2 regions of the Roseateles sp. FW301-B2 genome follow, and region 1 is predicted to be linked to the other one. Evidence: riboswitches for the same ligand, from Rfam matches in the RefSeq annotation. Region 1 holds a riboswitch; the other holds the start of a gene.
What was found. A riboswitch is a leader RNA that binds a small molecule or an ion and turns the genes downstream of it on or off. The one in region 1 is predicted to bind cyclic di-GMP.
Positions count from the first base shown of each region.

Region 2: it holds a riboswitch for cyclic di-GMP, as region 1 does, so the genes downstream of both, AC3WQY_RS22530 (PKD domain-containing protein) here and AC3WQY_RS21805 (methyl-accepting chemotaxis protein) in region 1, are expected to answer to the same signal.

Region 1 is NZ_JBYTBE010000043.1:11,828-15,695, forward strand. It holds gene AC3WQY_RS21795 (substrate-binding periplasmic protein) at 1-679, shown strand, start outside; gene AC3WQY_RS21800 (chemotaxis protein CheW) at 709-1,170, opposite strand; gene AC3WQY_RS21805 (methyl-accepting chemotaxis protein) at 1,202-2,746, opposite strand; cyclic di-GMP riboswitch class I at 2,932-3,027, opposite strand; gene AC3WQY_RS21810 (GumC family protein) at 3,132-3,868, opposite strand, start outside.
Region 2 is NZ_JBYTBE010000047.1:1,903-5,770, forward strand. It holds gene AC3WQY_RS22525 (diguanylate cyclase domain-containing protein) at 1-274, shown strand, start outside; gene AC3WQY_RS22530 (PKD domain-containing protein) at 285-2,312, opposite strand; cyclic di-GMP riboswitch class I at 2,375-2,473, opposite strand; gene AC3WQY_RS22535 (hypothetical protein) at 2,509-2,748, opposite strand; gene AC3WQY_RS22540 (hypothetical protein) at 2,797-3,084, opposite strand; gene AC3WQY_RS22545 (WD40/YVTN/BNR-like repeat-containing protein) at 3,251-3,868, shown strand, end outside.

The DNA.
Region 1 (3,868 bases):
GGCCGCACTCATCCGCATGGCCTACTTCGACAAGTACGAGCCCTTCAGCCAGCGCGCGGCCGACGGCACGATGAGCGGGGCGCTGATCGACGGCATCGAGCTGCTGGGCCGCGCCTGCGGCATCGGCTTCGAGCACCACGGCTACCCCTGGGCGCGGGCCCAGCTGCTGGTGGAACGCGGCGAACTCGACGCCCTCTGCACCGTGCCCACGCCGGCGCGCCAGGCCTGGCTGGAGTTCTGCGGCACGCCGCTGGTGAGCCTGGCCTACGGCGTGTTCCACCGCAGCGACGATGCACGCGCCGCCCAGGCCCAGTCACTGGAAGATCTGCGCGCCCTGCGCCTGGGCAGCTACCGCGGCAGCGGCTACAGCCGCGGCCTGCTCAAGATGGACCAGGTGCAGATCGACAACGATGCCGAATCGGTGCTGCGCCGCATCGTGATGGGTTCGCTGGACATCTTCATGGAGAGCGAGCTGATTGCCGGCACGCGCATCAGGCAGCTGGGCCTGGCCGGCAAGATCGGCTTCACGCCCCTGCCCTTCCTGCCACCGGCGCAGTTCTGCTTCGGCCTGCGGCGCAGCCATGCCGATTGCAGCGCCATCGTGGCCCGCATGGAAGCGGCCACGGTGGCGGCGCGCCAATCCGGCGCGCTGCAGAACCTGCTGGCCAAGTACCGCTGAGCGCCTGTTGACGCTCGGCTCGGGCCGCCTCAAGCCGGCAATAGCGCAGGCACGGGCACGGGCGCGGGCGCGCGCGGCGCCTCGCCCAGCAGGGCCGCCACATCGGTGAGCAGGATGCGGCGCTCGCCCAGCAGCGCGATGCTGGCGGCAAGCCCGCCGCCGTTCATCTCGGGTGCGGGCCGGATCGTCTCGGGCGCCAGCTTGACGACATCGTGCACCGCATCGACCACCAGGCCCACCAGGCGGCCGCGCAGATTGGCGATCACCACCACCGTCTGCGCCAGCGGTGCCTGCTCCTCGACGCCCAGCAGCACGCGCGGATCGAGGATGGGCACGATCTGACCCCGCAGGTCGATGATGCCCAGCACATGCAGGGCCGAATTGGCCAGCCGCGTCGGCAGCTCGAAGCTGCGCAGCTCCTGCACGTCGAGGATGGGGATGCCGTACTCCTCCGCGCCGAGGCGGAAGCTCAGGATTTCGTCGTGTTGCATGGGGCGCTCGCTCGCTTGGATTCGCTTGGATTCAGGATGCGGTGTGCACGCGGAAGGTCTGCACCACCGCCGACAGCTGCGAGGCCTGCTCGCTCATGCTGGTGGCGGCGGCGGCACTCTCTTCCACCAGGGCGGCGTTCTGCTGCGTCATCTGGTCCAGCTGGGCCACGGCGGCATTGATCTGGTTCACGCCCTCGGCCTGCTCGGTCGCCGAGCTGGCGATCTCGCCGATGATGTCGCGCACCCGGCTGACGTTCTGCACGATCTCCTGCATCGAGGCGCCCGCCATATTGACCAGCTCGGAGCCGGCGCTGACGCGTTCCACGCTGTCGCTGATCAGGGTCTTGATCTCCTTGGCCGCCTGCGCGCTGCGCTGCGCCAGCGTGCGCACCTCGGCGGCCACCACCGCGAAGCCGCGCCCCTGCTCGCCGGCGCGCGCCGCCTCCACCGCCGCATTGAGGGCGAGGATATTGGTCTGGAAGGCGATGCCGTCGATCACGCCGATGATGTCGCTGATGCGGCGCGAGGACTCGTTGATCTCGCCCATCGTGCTGACCACCTGGCCGACCACGCGGCCGCCCTGCTCGGCGCTGGCGCCGGCCGTGCTGGCGAGCTGATTGGCGACGCGGGCCGAGTCGGCGGACTGGCGGATCGCGCCCGACATCTGCTCCATGCTGGCCGCCGTCTCTTCCAGATTGCTGGCGGTCTGCTCGGTGCGCGCGCTCAGGTCATGGTTGCCGGTGGCGATCTCGCGGCTCGCCACATTGATGTTCTCGGTGCCGGCGCGCACCGCCGCCACCAGCTTGCGCAGCTGGGCCTGCGCCTCGTTGAGCGCCAGCTGCAATTGCGCCAGCTCGTCGTCGCCGCGCACCACGATGTCCTGGGTCAGGTCGCCATGGCCGAAGCGGCGCGCCGCCTGCACGGTCTCGCCGATCGTGCGGGTCAGCTGGCTGACGAAGCGCCAGCACACCACCACCGCCAGCAGCACGGCCGCCAGCGTGAGCGCACCGGCCAGCATGAAGAGCTGGCCGAAGCGCGCCTCCACCTGCGCCTCCAGCTCGTGCAGCTGGCTCAGCTGGGTGTCGGCCAGGGCCTGTACCGCGGCCACGTACTTGTCGGTAATGGGCAGGAACTTGGAGGCGATCAGCGCCTTGGCGGCGGCATCGTCGCCGGCCGTCTTGGCCTTGTTGATCTCCTCGCGCATGGCCAGCCACTCGGAGCGCACCCGGCCCACCTCCTCCGCACCCTGCTTGGACGCGGGCAGCACGGCCCGTTCGTTGAAGCGCTTCTGCGTCTCGGTGGTGCTGCGGCTGGTGGCCGCCATGGCCTCCTTGAAGAAGTCCAGCAGCTGGCTGCCGTCGGCCTGGGCCACCGCCAGCGAACGCGCCGAGTTCTGGCGCACATCGCCCAGCCATTGGTCGGCCAGCTTGAGCAGCTCGGCCTCGCGGTTCATGTCGGCCGTGGCCTCCATCACCTGGCGTGCGCTGAATGCCGCGCTGCCCAGCACGACCAGGAAGATGCCGACCACGAGCGCGAAGCTCAGCGCCAGCCGGGTGGAAAGGTTCAGGGACTTCATGTCGCGTCGCGGCCGCAGCGCGGGAGGCTGGGCATTCCGGTTCGGTCGGCCGCGGTCCGCGCGGCTGCGGTGCCAGCCCTGAGGCCGGCCGGCACGCGCGCATGAAGCATGGGGGAACAAAGGGCGTGATAACGCCTTGACGAGGCGGCCCGGCCCATGCGCGCGGGCGCAGGGGCAGCAACTACCACGGCAACCCCGCTATCGTTTCCCGCCCGAGAGGGCGGAAGGCAGACCGGAGGCTTTGCGACCCTGGCTTTCGCGCAGGTGTGCCAAGCGGCGAATTCTGGTGTTTACCCTGATAGGCGTCAATGCCGGGCGCGATACATCGGCTTACATCCGGCGCACAGCGGCAATATTGCACGCTTGGGCGGGTGCGGCGCCCGCCTCAGTCGCGCAGCGCCGGCAGCAGTGCTTCGATGTCCTCGATACCACGCCGCTCGCTGGCAGGCGCCAGCGGCGCCAGGGCATTCAGGGCCTCGCTGCTGAGCCGCCCCACCAGCTGGCCCAGCTCGCTGAAGCGCAGGCCCTGGCGCACCAGGAAAGCGATGTAGCTGTGGCGCAGCATCTCGGCCGTGAGGGCGTCGGCGCCGTCGAGCTGCGCGTCGTGCGCGGTGGCGGCGACGATCATGTGCACCTCGTCGGCCTGCAGGGCCCGCCCGCTCGCATGCTGCAGCAGCGGCAGCTCGGCCGCGCCACCGGCATTCAGCGCCCAGGCCGCGCGCAAGGGCGCCGCCAGCGGCAGGCGGCGCGCGTCGGCACCCGGCACCTGCAGCTGGCCGCGCTTGGCGTCCACATGCTGCAGCTGCAGGGCCAGCAACTCGTCCACCGTCAGGCCGCACAACAGCGCCGCCAGCACCGGCTTGTGCTCGGGCGTCGCGGCCGCGAGCAATTGCCCGACCTCGCCGGCCTGCAACTCGCGCGGCGGTGCGCCGGCCAGCAAGGCCCGCTCCGGCGCCGCGGGCAGCACGGCCTGCGGCGGCATGCCGGCCTGCCCCTGCAGACCCATCATGGCCGGGGGGATCACCACCGTGGTGCTCACCGGCGCGGCCGCCTCGCTGCGGTTGAAGAACTCGACGAACCAGACCGCCAGAAAGCCCAGCAGCAGCGCGCCCGCCAGCACCA
Region 2 (3,868 bases), on a different contig from region 1:
GGCCGGCGATGAGTTCGTGCTGCTGCTGGAGGGCTTGCACGCGCCCGCCGAGGCGGGGCTGGTGGCGCAGAAGGTGCTCGATGCCGTGGCCCAGCCGCTGCAGCTGGCGCAGGGGCCGCTGCAGCTTTCCACCAGCATCGGCATCGCCTGCTACCAGGGTGAGGAGCCGGCCGACCCGGCCAGCCTGCTGGCCCGGGCCGACCAGGCGCTCTACGCCGCCAAGGCGGCCGGGCGCGGCTGCTTCCGCTATGCCGAGGGTGAGGCGGCGGGCTGAGCGCCGGCGCTCAGCGCGCGATCGAGTCGCTCGTCTCGGTATTCGTCAGCGGCGCGTAGCTGTAGCCGCTCAGGCTCACGCCGGTGACGCTGTAGACAAAGCTGCCGCCGGTCTTGCGCGTGCTGGGCGAGCTGAAGCGCGCGACGCCGGTGCTGTCGGTGACGGCGGAGACGGCATTGCTCGAGACCAGGCCGCTCCACTTGCCGGTGACGGTGGCGCCGGCCACCGGCAGGCCGGCGGCGCTCAGCACCTTGACGGCCGCGCCGGCCTGCGCGTTGCCGTTCTTGGCGACGTTGAGACTCATCGCGATGTCGGCCACGCGCATCTCGACGATGGCCACCGGCGCGTCCACCGTGATGGTGACGCTGCTGGCGGCCGAGAGGCCGCTGTTGTCGGTGACGCGCAATTGCGCGCTGTAGCTGCCGGGGTTGGCATAGCTGTGCGCGCTGCTGACGCCGCTGGCGCTGCCGCCGTCGCCGAAGCTCCAGTCATAGGCCACCAGGCTGCCGTCGGGGTCGCTGGAGCCGGCGCCGGAGAAGCTCACGTTGAGCGGCGCGGTGCCGCGCAGCGTGGAGGCGCTGATGGCCGCGATGGGCGCCTGGCTGCCTGCGCTGGGATAGCTGGCGCTGAGGGCGTATTGGCCCACGCTGCCGTAATTGCTGTAGCCGGTGACGAGCGGATCGCCCTTGCCGGTGCCCTGCACGGAGAGGTAATAGCTGCCGGCGGCCGGCAGCGTGAGGCCGAGGCTGGCGTTCAGGGCGTCGAGCGGATTGGCCTGGCCCAGCAGCACGCCGGCGCTGTTGCGCAGGCTGATCAGGGCATCGAGATTGGGCGAGCGCGCCGCCGGGCTGAGGTTGAAGCTGGCGGGGCCGGCCGCGGCCGAGAAGGCGAACACGTCGACATCGTCGGGCCGCTCGATCACGCCCTGGGCGCTGGCGCTGGTGATGCCGCCGCTGCTACTGCCGGTGAGCGGGGTGGCGGTGGCGGCGCTGTTGCCATGGTCGTCGGGCCGCAGCGGCAGGCCGTTGCTCTGCATCACGACGTAGTCGTCCTGCACGTTGTTGGCGCCGCTGTACTCGCCCTTGCTCCACTGCACCAGGGCCTGGTAGTAGCCCACGCCCATGATGGGTGCCCAGCCGGTGGCGCCGCTGCCCTGACCCTGGTAGTAGCCGGTGGTGGCGGTGCCGTCATGGCTCAGGCCCATGTTGTGGCCCGCCTCGTGCGAGATCGCCTCGGCCACGTATTTCTCGTTGCCGGGGCCCAGGGCGTCGTAGAACACCAGCGCGGGCTTGTAGTAGTCGCTGGTGTCGTCGAACACCCCCAGGTAGGCCACGCCGCCGCAGCTGCAGCTGTAGACGCCGGTGCGGCTGGTGATCAGCACGGTGGTGCCGAACACCTGGTCGGTGCTGCCGGCGCGCGTCAGCAGCTCGGGCGCCACCGCCTCGGTGGTGACGTCGACATCGAAGGCCGCATAGTCCTCGGCCACGCGCTGCCAGATGTACTGGATGCGCTGCAGCTCGGTGGTGGAGAAGCTGCCGGGCAGGCCGTCCAGATCGAAGGGCGGGGCGATGATGCTGCCGCCGCTGCCGTTCCAGGCGGTGCCGCTGAGCGTGGCGCCCTTGAAGTTCAGGTAGATGGTGCGCTGCGCGCCGGGCCGGCTGTGCAGCAGAAAGCTCTGCTCCAGCGGCGCCAGGCTGCCGTCCAGCAGACCCGGGCTGGAGGCCGCGGGCAAGGCCTGGTCGAGCTCTTCGACGAAGAACACGCGGCCGCGCTGGTCGATGCGCATGCGCTTGTCGGCCAGCAGCAGGGCCTTGAACTCGTCGGGCGACTTGCGATACCAGGCCGCCACCTCGGGCAGGCGACTGCCCAGCAGGTCGATGGCGCGCTGCCCCGCCGCCTGCTTGTCGGGCAGGCTGACGGACGGGAAGGGCGGCTTCTGCAGATGCGGCACGGCCGGGCTGGCCGGGCCGGCGGCCCAGGCGGTGCAGGCCATGGCCAGCAGGGTGGGCAGAACGAGCAGCGTCTTGATCGGCTTCATGGTGGGGCGGACTCCGTGGGCGAGAACAGGCCGATCCGACCGCCGGGAACGCTGCAGCAGATGCAGGCGGCCCCGCTGTCATGGCGGTGCCGGCGACCGGCAGCGCTTTAGACCGGAAACTTTGCGACCCCGACTTTCGTGCGGGTGTGCCGAGTGCCGGGATGCTAGTGCCTGAGGGCGCGCTTGCCGCCCCGCCTTACCCGCTGTTACCCCGCGCTGCAGTTGCTTGCAAGCGGCCGCGCCCCAGGGCCAGGCGCGGAAAATAGTCGTCCGGATGCTTGGGCAGCACGCGCAGCTCGCAGCTGCCGGCCAGGCGCTGGGCCTGCGGGTCGCGCCGCAGCGCATCCGCCTCGGTGAGGCGGCACAGCGACTGCCTGCGCCGCCCGGTGGCGGGGTCGCGCAGCAGCCAGTACCAGAATTCAACAGTCTTGCTCATGGGGCTATCTTCATGGCCGGCTGGCTCATGGCGTGAGCCAGCCGCGGCTCAGTGCACCGCCTCGGCCTGGCACTCGCTCGTTTCGGCCCGGTCTTCGTCGGCGGCGGTCTGCCAATGGCCGGCGGGGCGCATGGGCAGCAGGGCGGCGTCCGTGAGGCCGCGCTCGAACTGGGCGTTCAGGGTCGCGTCGGCGCGGATGCGCCGCAGCGCCGCCTGGATGGGCGCCGCGAACTGCGGCCGCAGCCGTGCCATCGCCAGCAGCTGTGAACCATGCCGCTGGGGCAGGACCTGCCACCAGGCCAGGATGCTGGCGGGATCGTTCAGATTCAGGATCATGGCTTTACGCTCCTCGAACGGGGCAGCGCGGGGCTGCGTTGATGCTGTACGAATATACAGTAGTTTGCGAGAGCGTGAATATTTCTGCGCGCCGCTTGTCGAAATCCCCCACGATGGCGCGTCGTGGAGTGAGTCCCCCTTCGTCTGCCCATAGCAAGGAGCCGCCATGCGCCGAACCGCCCCCCCAGCCTCGCCTGCCTCTTCCTCTTCGTCCAGCCGGCGCAAGGCCGCCACGCGCCTCGTGCTGCTGGTGGCGACGCGCAAGGGGGCCTGGCTCTTCCACGGCGATGCCAGGCGCAAGACCTGGACGGCCGATGGGCCGCATTTCCTGGGCCACACCATCAGCCACCTGCAGCTGGACCCGCGCGACGGCCGCACCCTGCTGGCCGCGGCCAAGACCGGCCACCTCGGCCCGACGATCTTCCGCTCCACCAACCTCGGCCGCAGCTGGAAGGAGGCGCAGCAGCCGCCCGCCTTCGCCCAGCCGAGCGGCGGCCTGCCAGGCCGCGCCGTGGACCATGTGTTCTGGCTGACCCCCGGGCATGCCAGCGAGCCGGGCAGCTGGTATGCCGGCACCTCGCCGCAGGGCCTGTTCCGCTCGGAGGATGGCGGCGTCAGCTGGCTGCCGCTGCCCGCCGTCAACGACAACCCGCAGCTGCGCGAATGGATGGGCTCGGTGCAGGACGGTACGCCGGACGGGCCGAAGCTGCATTCGGTGATCGTCGACCCGCGGGATGCAAAACATCTCTACTTCGCGATGTCGGGCGGCGGCGTGCACGAGTCG